2 regions of the Paenarthrobacter sp. genome follow, and region 1 is predicted to be linked to the other one. Evidence: riboswitches for the same ligand, from Rfam matches in the RefSeq annotation. Region 1 holds a riboswitch; the other holds the start of a gene.
What was found. A riboswitch is a leader RNA that binds a small molecule or an ion and turns the genes downstream of it on or off. The one in region 1 is predicted to bind cyclic di-AMP.
Positions count from the first base shown of each region.

Region 2: linked by a shared signal. The riboswitch ahead of RIF72_RS12415 (hypothetical protein) and the one ahead of RIF72_RS04595 (M23 family metallopeptidase) in region 1 are both predicted to bind cyclic di-AMP.

Region 1 is NZ_JAPSHI010000004.1:27,712-33,005, reverse strand. It holds gene RIF72_RS04605 (NlpC/P60 family protein) at 1-579, opposite strand, end outside; gene RIF72_RS04600 (NlpC/P60 family protein) at 674-1,417, opposite strand; cyclic di-AMP (ydaO/yuaA leader) riboswitch at 1,422-1,591, opposite strand; gene RIF72_RS04595 (M23 family metallopeptidase) at 1,730-2,566, opposite strand; cyclic di-AMP (ydaO/yuaA leader) riboswitch at 2,571-2,812, opposite strand; gene RIF72_RS04590 (metal-dependent transcriptional regulator) at 2,996-3,691, opposite strand; gene serC (phosphoserine transaminase) at 3,996-5,126, shown strand; gene RIF72_RS04580 (MFS transporter) at 5,193-5,294, opposite strand, start outside.
Region 2 is NZ_JAPSHI010000015.1:38,192-43,485, reverse strand. It holds gene RIF72_RS12425 (response regulator transcription factor) at 253-993, shown strand; gene RIF72_RS12420 (HAMP domain-containing sensor histidine kinase) at 997-2,493, shown strand; cyclic di-AMP (ydaO/yuaA leader) riboswitch at 2,602-2,787, shown strand; gene RIF72_RS12415 (hypothetical protein) at 2,789-3,643, shown strand; gene RIF72_RS12410 (aminotransferase class V-fold PLP-dependent enzyme) at 3,749-5,140, opposite strand; gene RIF72_RS12405 (HAD-IA family hydrolase) at 5,194-5,294, opposite strand, start outside.

The sequences.
Region 1 (5,294 bases):
CCAGTCGTGGAAGTTGATGCCAACCGCAGCCAGGGAGTTGGTCACCAGCATGGTGCAGTCCTGGGTGACGCCGAGCTGGGCGTAAGCCGCCGCAGCGATAGCGGCACCGAGTCCGCTGGATGCGGCGGGAGCTGCCGGAGCTGGGGTCGCGTTGCTGACGGCAACGGTTGCATTGGCTGCCGGAGCTGCGTTGGCGGTAACCGCAGGTGCCTCTTTGGTTTCGACCTTGGCTTCAACCTTGGCCGGAACTTCCTCAACTACCACGGGAGCCGGGGCTTCCACGGTGGTGACCACGGGGCGCTCGTAGGAAATGGCTACAGTGGAGTCCGCGGCGATGGTGGCCTGGACTACCGACTGTACGTCCAGGGTGGACGTGGACGTAGATTCACGGTCCACGTTGGTGTCGGCAGCGTTGGCGGCGATGCCACTGGTCAGGACCAGGCCTGAAGCTGCGGCAATAACTGCTGCCTGGCGTCCAACGCCACCGGCGTTGTTGCTGACGGCCTTGGCGATGACGGCAAGCGAGCTGGTCTTGGGGGCCTCAGCGCGGTGCCGTGCAACCTTATTTGCACTGGTCATGATTTTCTCTTTTCGTATCCGCGTGCAGTTGGGGTACACGCGGGTAGTGGGTTGGCCAGCAAGTGGGGCATTCGGCCGACCCCGAACCGGATTTTTAGCGGAGGGTGTAGAACGAGGAGGAGCCGGTGGACGCTACGGAGTGCAGCAGCGTTCCTTGACCGGGGTTCAAGGCGCTGATCATCATGCCGTTGCCGACGTAGATGCCCACATGGGCTCCGCCGTTCTGCATGACGAGGTCGCCGGGAGCAGGAGTGCTGGTAGGCGTCATGGCCGTCCAGGCGTTGACGCGGGGGATGCTGATTCCTGCCTGTGCGTAGACCCATTGGGTGAAGCCGGAGCAATCCCAACCGTTGGGTGTGGTGCCGCCCCAAACGTAGGGAGAGCCGATGCCGGTGTAGGCAATGGCGGCGAGACCGGAGGCAGCTGCGTTGGAAGGCGAATCCTTGGCCTCGGAGGACTTAGCTGTAACTGCTTGCACTGTTTCTTCAGTGGTGGCCGCTGCACGCTCGGTAATCTGCGCTGCGCGCTGGACTACTTTGGGGGCTTCCTTGGTGGCCACGATGGGGCTCTCGAAGGAAACAGTAGCTGTCGGTTCTGCGGTAACCACCGCGGTAGCCACCAGCTGTTGGGTGCTGGAGGCTTCCAACTTGGAAACGTCGGTGTCTGCTGCTTGTGCCGGCAAGCCGACGGTGAGGACGAGGCCTGAGGCTGCTGCGAGGACGGCGGCCTGACGGCCTACGGTCCCTGCATTGGAGGAAACAGCCTTGGAAAGAGTGTTCAACGGGTTCGTACGAACCGTTTGGGCGCGATGGCGCGCAGGGGTAGTGCGTGATGACACGAAGGTAGCCTCTCCCAATGCCTGCGAGGTGAGCTGTCGGATTCGGATGGGAGTCATCCGGCCGCGCTGCTTCCAAGGAAGCTTTTGCGACTTAACCCCAAGGCCTTCTTTCGAAGACCAGAAATGGTTCCCCCGCCCCTGCCAGACGATTTATGCGAACGGACCCTGAGCGGTGGCAGAGCTAGGCAATCCACTCAAGTGCATCGGCCCCCTAAAAAGCCGATGCGCTCTGTACGCTACAACAGTTGAACGCGAATGTCACATTCAGGTCACGGGGTGTCTCGCGAATGCGAGAGGCAGCCATCACCTGGCTCAGAGCCAGCCCATGGGGTCTACAACTTCACCGTTGACCTGGACCTCGAAGTGGAGGTGGCAGCCGGTGGAAGCGCCAGTGGTGCCGCTCAGGGCGACGGTGTCGCCACGGTTTACGGTCTGTCCAACCTGGACGGTGAACGACGACAGGTGGTTGTACGTGGTTTCAAGGCCATTGCCGTGATCAACGACCACGCGGTTGCCTCCGCCATACTCGTGCCATCCGGCGAAGGTGACCTTGCCTGTCGCCGCGGCGTGCACAGCCGTGCCGCACTGGGCAACGAAATCCTGGCCACGGTGGAAGTCACCGGCGCCACCCGTGAGGGGGCTGATGCGGTAACCAAAAGGGGATGCCGTGGAGAGCGTGTCAAGGGGGCTGGCCATGCTGCCAACGGACGAGGTCCGCTGGATGCTTTCTGTCGACTGCGCACTGAGCAGCTGCTTCAGCTTGCCATCCGGGTCGGCAGCAGTTGCGACGGCGGCGCGGCTGAAGTCGATCTTGGCTGACGCGGCAGCGGAGACTTCGGGCTGGCTGCCAGCAGGAGCGGCCACTGCAAGGGCGGACTCGGTTTGGCCCGATTCCGAGGTGGCCATGACAGGACTAGTGGCGGGCAGGCCGACAGTCAGGGCAAGTCCGGTGGCGGCTAGCGCAACACCGGCCTTCTGCCCGACGCCGCTGGCAGCGGCGAAGTCGGCAACCTGGCGCATCGGGCTCTTACGGCGGCGCACCTGACGCTCGGTGTCGCGAGGCCGGATCTCCGTTACGACGGTGGCTGGCCGCAGCTCAGCAGCGGGGCCGGACGCACGGCGGCGGCCCCTGACGTTCTGCGATGTCAAACTCTGTTCCTCTCTCAAAAGCCTGCGAAGTTAGCTGTCGGATTCGGGTCAGAGAGTACAAAGACCCGGTCCGCACGAGGCGCTCACGGCACACAGGTATCCCAAGAGGGACTTGTATACGTGGGCACTTCTGCTGCGGACTTCACCCCAAGGCTGCTTCTTTAGACAGCCGCTTGTGGTTCCCCCGCCTCTGCCAGTGGTGGGTAACACACCTGATCCGCTGGCAGAGCTCGGCTCCGGATCAGGTAACGCTTTGGTATCAGCGCTAGTAGATAACTATAGGGGATTAAGGCGTTCGGTAATAAATTCGTTATCAACAGGAACGGTCTGAACGCAGCAGCCCCTTATCATCAATTCCGAAAAACCGCAGGTCACACGCGCGCCGAAGGACCAAAAGTGAGGTTTGACACGGTACTGGGCCAGCTCCGGTCAGCTGAGGGAGACGAAGACGTGCGCGGCAACTTCAGGAGGTAGCTCCAAGGCGCCTTCAATACCAGGGACCCGGACCGAGATGTACTCACCGACGCGTTCCAGCGAGACGCTGGCGCCCGGACGGATTCCGCCTTCGTCCAACTGGGTAAGGAGCTCGGGCTCCACCTGGATGGGCTCCGCCAAGCGGCTGACCACCACACGCGAATCGGCGGCGTAGCCATCCATGGCCTGCAACAGGTTGACGTCAAGCCGGGGGAAGGGCTGGCTGGCAAGGCCACCAAGTGCTTCAAGTCCTGGAATAGGGTTGCCATAGGGAGACTCCGTAGGGTGCTCCAGGAGCTCGTAGAGACGACGCTCCACGCGCTCACTCATGACGTGCTCCCAGCGACACGCTTCATCGTGCACGTAGGCCCAGTCCAGACCAATAACGTCGGCCAACAGTCGCTCTGCAAGGCGGTGCTTGCGCATGACCTCGGTAGCGCGCTTCCGGCCCACTTCAGTGAGTTCCAGGTGGCGGTCGTTGGACACGATCACCAAACCGTCGCGCTCCATGCGTCCGATAGTTTGGGAAACAGTGGGTCCGGAGTGGCGCAATCGCTCGGCAATGCGGGCCCGGAGAGCCACTATGTTTTCTTCTTCAAGCTCCAAAATGGTCCGAAGATACATCTCAGTGGTATCGATCAGATCCGTCATCCAGCTCAGCTCTCCTCGAACGCAGTTCCTTGCGTAATCTCCACCGTACCGCGTCCCCAGCAAGGTCGGACGGTGTGCACCGCCGCCCCATGAACGCCAACCACCAGCCTAGCTTATTTGGAATTACTCTGGATAATTCCGGTCGCATCGTGGTCGCATCTTGTTCGTCCACGTTCCACGTGGCGGACTATGACGGTCGCAGGTTCCTGCGCCCGGGCCGGGTCAGGCAGAATTGGGGTGTCGAAGGGGCAGTTGCTGCCCCCTGCCACGACCCATCTCTAGCCGATACCCATTGGAGCCCTACGTGAGCGACAACAGCATCACCATTCCCGCCGACCTGCTGCCCAAGGACGGACGCTTCGGCGCTGGACCGTCCAAGGTTCGCCCGGAACAGATCGAAGCGTTGTCTGCCGCATCGACCACCATCCTCGGCACCTCCCACCGTCAGGCTCCGGTCAAGAACCTGGTGGGTTCAGTCCGTGAAGGACTCAGCCAATTCTTCCGTGCTCCTGAAGGCTACGAGGTTGTCCTCGGCGTTGGCGGCTCCACGGCGTTCTGGGACGTGGCTGCATTTGGCTTGGTCGAGAAGAAGGCCCAGCACCTCTCATTCGGCGAGTTCGGCTCAAAGTTCGCTGCCGCCACCAACAAGGCACCGTTCCTTGACGCTTCGTCCATCATCAAAGCTGAACCCGGCACCCGCCCCGAGGCAAGGGCCGAAGCCGGCGTGGACGTCTACGCTTGGCCCCAGAATGAAACATCAACTGGCGTGGCCGCTCCTGTGAAGCGTGTCCAGGGTGCCGATGAAGGCTCCCTCATCCTGGTGGACGCCACCTCCGCAGCCGGCGGATTGGACGTGGACGTCGCCGAGACGGATGTCTACTACTTCGCACCGCAAAAGAACTTCGCCTCCGACGGTGGCCTCTGGCTTGGCCTCTTCTCCCCCGCCGCCTTGGAGCGGGCTGCACGGGTCAAGGCGAGCGGCCGCTGGATCCCGGACTTCCTGGACCTGCAGACTGCCATCGACAACTCCAAGCTGAACCAGACCTACAACACCCCTTCGCTGACCACCCTGGTAACCCTGGACGCCCAAGTGCAGTGGCTCAACAGCAACGGTGGCCTGGACTTCGCCAGCAAGCGTACGGCAGACTCCGCCAACCGCATCTACTCCTGGGCCGAGGCTTCGGAGTACGCAACGCCTTTCGTGACCAACGCCGAAGACCGCTCCAACGTCATCGCCACCATCGACTTCGATGACTCCGTTGACGCCGCAGCCATTGCCAAGGTCCTGCGCGCCAACGGCGTTGTGGATACGGAGCCGTACCGTAAGCTCGGCCGCAACCAGCTGCGCATCGCGACGTTCGTTGCCATTGAGCCGGACGACGTTTCGGCTCTGCTCGCGAGCATCGACTACGTTGTGGGCGAGCTGAAGAAGTAGCACCGAAGGCTTTGGTCGGCGTCGTGCGGGTGGTTCCCGGACGGCGCCGCCGCCGTTTAAGGCGCGTTAACCGCCTTGTTGGCGGCTTCCGTCGTCGTCCGTTTCCGGGCGTGCCAGCAGCGACTCCACCCGGAAGTGCTTCAGTCCGCGGGCCCGACGATCGAACCG
Region 2 (5,294 bases), on a different contig from region 1:
TGCCCGTTCCTCCCAATCCTCTCCCGACGGAATCTCACGAACTGAAACACTTGTTGTCCAATCGGGGCCAACCTTCAGGGCCACTTTTCAGCACAAAATCTGCTACAAGCCGTAGAACGCCCTGAACCGGGGCGTCAAAAGTCCTTGGGCACGGAAGCGTGTCCAGTAGCCCCCTCCTCGATAGTCTGATCTCACAGCTTCCTCACAGGATGGGCAAAGTGTTGGCAAACCAGCAGAACGGAGAGTTATCCCATGGCCTCCTCGCACTCCACGACCAACAACCTTCCCCAGCTCTCCCATCCGGACGGCTCCCCCATCCGTGCTCTGGTGGTGGATGACGAACCCAGCCTTGCCGAGCTGATGAGCATGGGCCTGCGCATGGCAGGCTGGTCTGTTGCGATGGCCGGGGATGGTCCGGAAGCAGTGAAGCTGGCCAAGGATTTCCGCCCTGACGTGCTGGTCCTGGATGTCATGCTTCCCGGATTCGACGGCGTCGAGGTCCTGAACCGCATCCGCACCTTCGCCCCGGAGGTTCCCGCCCTGTTCCTCACGGCCAAGGACGCCGTACAGGACCGCATTGTGGGGCTGGCAGCTGGCGGCGACGACTACGTCACTAAACCCTTCAGCATGGAAGAAGTCCTCCTGCGCCTCCACCGCCTGGTCCAGCGCTCCGGCGTAGCTGCCATGGACACCGCCGAGCTGGTGGTAGGCGACCTCACACTCAACGTAGATACCCGGGAAGTAACCCGCGCCGGCCAGGACATCCCGCTGACCGCCACCCAGTTCGAGCTGCTTCGCTACCTCATGGAGAACCCAAAACGAGTGGTCAGCAAAGCCCAGATCCTGGACCGCGTGTGGGATTACGACTTCGGCGGCCAGGCCAACATCGTGGAGCTCTACATCTCTTATCTGCGCAAGAAGATCGAAGCCAACCATCCCCCAATGATCCATACCATCAGGGGTGCCGGATACGTCATCAAGCCTGCGGACTAGGCATTGAGCACCCTCCCAAGAGTGGCCGGGAAGTCCGGCCGCAGTTGGCTCGACCCCTCCACCTGGCACTTGCGTACACGCCTGGTCCTGGTGGCCATGGCACTGCTGATCGCCATTTGCGCTGCGGTGGGAGTTGTCAGCTACGCGTCCATGGACATGGTCTTCAACAGGCAGCTCGACAGGCAGTTGGAGCAGGCGTCCAGCCGGGCAAACGACTTCGGCAGGCCGCCGTCGAACTTTCCGTTATCCCCAGGCAGGCCGGATCCTTTGGAGGCGCGCGGGCAGGCTGCGGGCACGCTCAACGCAAGGATCGACGGCTCCCTGGTGCGTAGCTCGGGTTTGATCGACGCCCACGGTAACCGCGTCTCGCTCTCAGCCGACGACGAACAGGTCCTGGTATCGCTCCCCACGGACAATCAACCCGTGGATCAATCACTGTCGAACGGCGACTACCGGCTAGTGGCAGTCGAGACTACTTATGGCGACGTGATTGTGACCGGCCTGCCCCTCGCCGACAAACAATCTGCCCAGGCGTCCTTGGTGTGGACCATGGTGCTGGTCTCGCTGGCTGGGCTGGTAGTGATCGGGCTCGTAGGAACGGTCATCATCCGCCGGACCATGCGTCCGCTGGAGCAACTCTCCGAGGTTGCCATCAAGGTTTCGCGCCTACCCCTCGACGCCGGTGAGGTGGCACTGGCAGTGCGCGTACCGCCGTCGGCATCTCACCCTGGAACGGAAGTGGGCAGTGTCGGCTATGCCTTGAACCAGATGCTGAACAACGTTTCGAGCGCACTGGAAGCACGTCAGGAAAGCGAAACCAAAGTGCGGCAGTTCGTGGCGGACGCCTCGCACGAGCTGCGGACTCCCCTGACAGCCGTCCGGGGCTACACCGAGCTGCTGAGGATGACGGAGAATTTCACCGAGGATGGATGGAAGTCGCTGGCCCGAGTCCAAAGCCAGGCCGAACGCATGACCACTTTGGTGGAGGACCTTCTTCTGCTGGCGCGGTTGGACGAGGGTCAGCCCGTCAAAGTTGAGGACGTGGACCTGACACAGCTGGTGGTCGAAACGGTCAGTGACGAGAAAGTCATGGCACCGGACCACATTTGGCAGCTCCAGCTCCCCGATGAGCCCATCACCATGCGCGGCGACGCCACCCAACTTCACCAGGTACTGGCCAATTTGCTGTCCAATGCCCGCAAGCACACCGATCCCGGCACCACTGTGGTCACAGGCGTGATGCTCTCCGCCGATGGCAGCGCCGTGGTCACAGTGACGGATAACGGTCCCGGAATTACTGAAGACTTCCAAGGCAGGATCTTCTCCCGGTTTGCCCGCGCCGATGCGGCGCGATCAGGTAGCGAAGGCACCTCCGGACTCGGCTTGTCCATTGTGGAATCCATCATTTCAGCGCACGGCGGCAGCGTGGAGATGACCTCGCGGCCGGGGCATACCGAATTCGCCGTCCGACTCCCGGCGGTGAGCACCGAACGCCCATAACGAATCGGGCAAGGCGACTCACCGCCGCCGTGATCTCTGTTACCTAAATGTGACTTCTGCGGAAAGCTCCTGTACCGTCGAAAGGGTGGGTCGCCCCAACTGGCCCGCATCCGGGATGCGCCGAGCTCTGCCACTTCCCGGAGTCCGTTCTTTCACCGAGGCAGAGACGGGGGACCCAGAGTCTCCGGGCAAGGCCTTTTGGTCGGCCCTTGGGGTGAAGCCGCAGCGTGATGCGCGGCCGGATGACCTCATCCGAACCCGACAGCTAACTCCGCAGGCGCTGAGAGGTAATCACATGTCTGAATTTAACGATCAGACGCGCCCTTCCGCGCGTCACCGCGACGAACACAACGCACCGCACACCAAGTCGCAGTCCGTCCTCAAGAACGCAGCCCGCCAAGGTAAGTCCGGCCACCGCATGTCCGTAGTCGCCGGTGTTGTGGCAGCTGCACTGGGCGTTGCGTCGCTCGGAACCGCCGCCAACGCCGCGCTGACCCTCCCCGAGGCCAGCCGCGTAGCCGGAACCCAGGCCAGTGCGCAGGTCAACACCAACAAGTCGGCTGAGATCTCTGCTTCCCTGAATGCTGCCGCCGAAAAGGGCGCAGCCGACAGGGCCGCTGCGGATAAGGCAGCTGCTGACAAGGCTGCCGCCGAAAAGGCTGCAGCTGACCAGGCCGCCGCCGCGCAGGCCGCCGCCGAAAAGGCTGCAGCCGACCAAGCTGCCGCCCAGGCCGCAGCTGAGAAGGCTGCTGCTGACGCTGCCGCCAAGCAAGCCGCCGACGCCGCCGCTGCCGCTGCCGCCGCGGAAGCCGCAGCAGCTGCTGCCGCCCCCAAGGCCGTGGATGACCCCGCTGCTGCCAAGGCGTACGCCGCCAGCATCCTGGGCAACTACGGCTGGAGCCAGGCCGAGATGACCGCCCTGAACACGCTGTGGGAGAAGGAATCCAACTGGAAGACCACAGCTACCAACCCCTCCAGCGGCGCCTACGGAATCGTCCAGTCGCTGCCTGCTACCAAGATGGCCACGGCCGGCTCTGACTGGCAGACCAACTACCAGACCCAGATCAAGTGGGGCCTGAACTACATCAAGGAGCGCTACGGATCCCCGTCCGCTGCTCTGGGCTTCCACTTGGCCAACAACTGGTACTAAGCCAGACTGCTTGATTGCCGCGCCCGTTGCTGCCGTTCGCACCAGTACACACTGGAGCGGATGGCGGGAGCGGGCGCGGCTTTGTGTAAGCCGGGCTGCCCTTGCCTATGCCTCCGGTTCCGCCTCCATCGCAGCCCGCACGGCTGCGATGGAGGCGGCCACATCGCCGGCATCCGTGGACCAGTTGCTCACCGAGATGCGGAGTATTTCGCGGCCCCGCCACGACGAACCGGACATCCACACCGCACCTTCCGCCATGAGCCTCTGGGTGACGCGGTGCGTACGATTGTCGCTGCCGAAGCTCACCGAAACCTGAGTGAAGACGACGTCGTTGAGCACCTCCACACCCGGGATCGCCGCCAGTCCTTCTGCCAGGGCACCGGCGTTCGCTGCGAGGCGCTCCACCATCGAAATAACTCCTGAGCGGCCCAGTTGCCTGAGCGCAGCCCACACCGGGATGCCCCGGGCGCGGCGAGACATCTCCGGAACTTTCTCGAAAGGGTCCCCTGGCCCCGCATCAGTGGCAATGAGGTAACTCGTGTGAACGCTGAAGGCACGCCTCAAAGCTTCCGGGCGTGCCACTATTGCCAGGCCGCAGTCGTAAGGGACATTCAGGGTCTTATGGGCATCCGTTGCCCACGAATCTGCGTCCTCCACACCCGCCAACCGACCGCGCAGCTTCGGGCTCACGGCGGCCCACAGACCAAAGGCACCGTCCACGTGCACCCACGCGCCGCGATCGTGTGCCACGGCTATGGCTTCCTCCATGGGATCGAATGCCCCGGAGTGGAGGTTGCCGGCTTGCAGGCAGACCAACGATGGGCCGGGTTGCTGATCCATGGCATCAGCCAGGGCGTCGGGACTGATCCGCCCTTCGTCGTCGGCGTCTACCGGAACACAGGCGCCCAAACCGAGGTAGCGCAGCGCCAGATCCACTGCGGCATGCCGTTCCCTGCCGGCAAAGGTAGTGATCCGGGGCGCGCCGGTGAGGCCGAGCGCTTCGAGGTCCCATCCGGCCTCGTCCATCAGGTATTGGCGGCCCGCTGCCAAGCCTACGAAGTTGGCAGTCGTGGCGCCCGTGGTGAATCCGACGTCGGCTGTCGCAGGCAGGTGCAGGAGGTCCAAAAGCCAGGCGGCGGCGGATTCCTCAATGGCAGCGGCAGCGGGGGTGGCGAACCGGAGCCCGGTGTTTTGATCCCAGGCAGAGACGAGCCAATCGGCGGCCATGGCGGCGGGCAAGGTTCCTCCCATGACCCAACCGAAAAACCGTCCGGACTGGATCGCCATCAAGCCGGGCTCAGCCAGCGCGGCGAGTTCGTCCACTACCTCCGCGGCATCGGTTGCTCCGTCCGGGAGACGCGGCAGGATGGTCTTGGCCACTTGGTCGGCATCGGACGAAGGGCGGACAGAACGGGTGGGCACCGACGCAAGCCACTCACCGGCGTGGACCATGGCCCGCTCCAATGCAGCACCGTACGCCTCCGGCATCGCAGACATGCGCACAGCCTACGCCCGGTTCACCGCTTGGAACAGCCTTTAGCCGGGCGGTACTAGAGGGTGAGCGTCAGGAGGTGACCGCCGTCGTGATCCTTCACTGCGGTGACGGTGACCGCCGAGTAGTCCGGGATCCGCCACATGCCCGGCTCCAGCT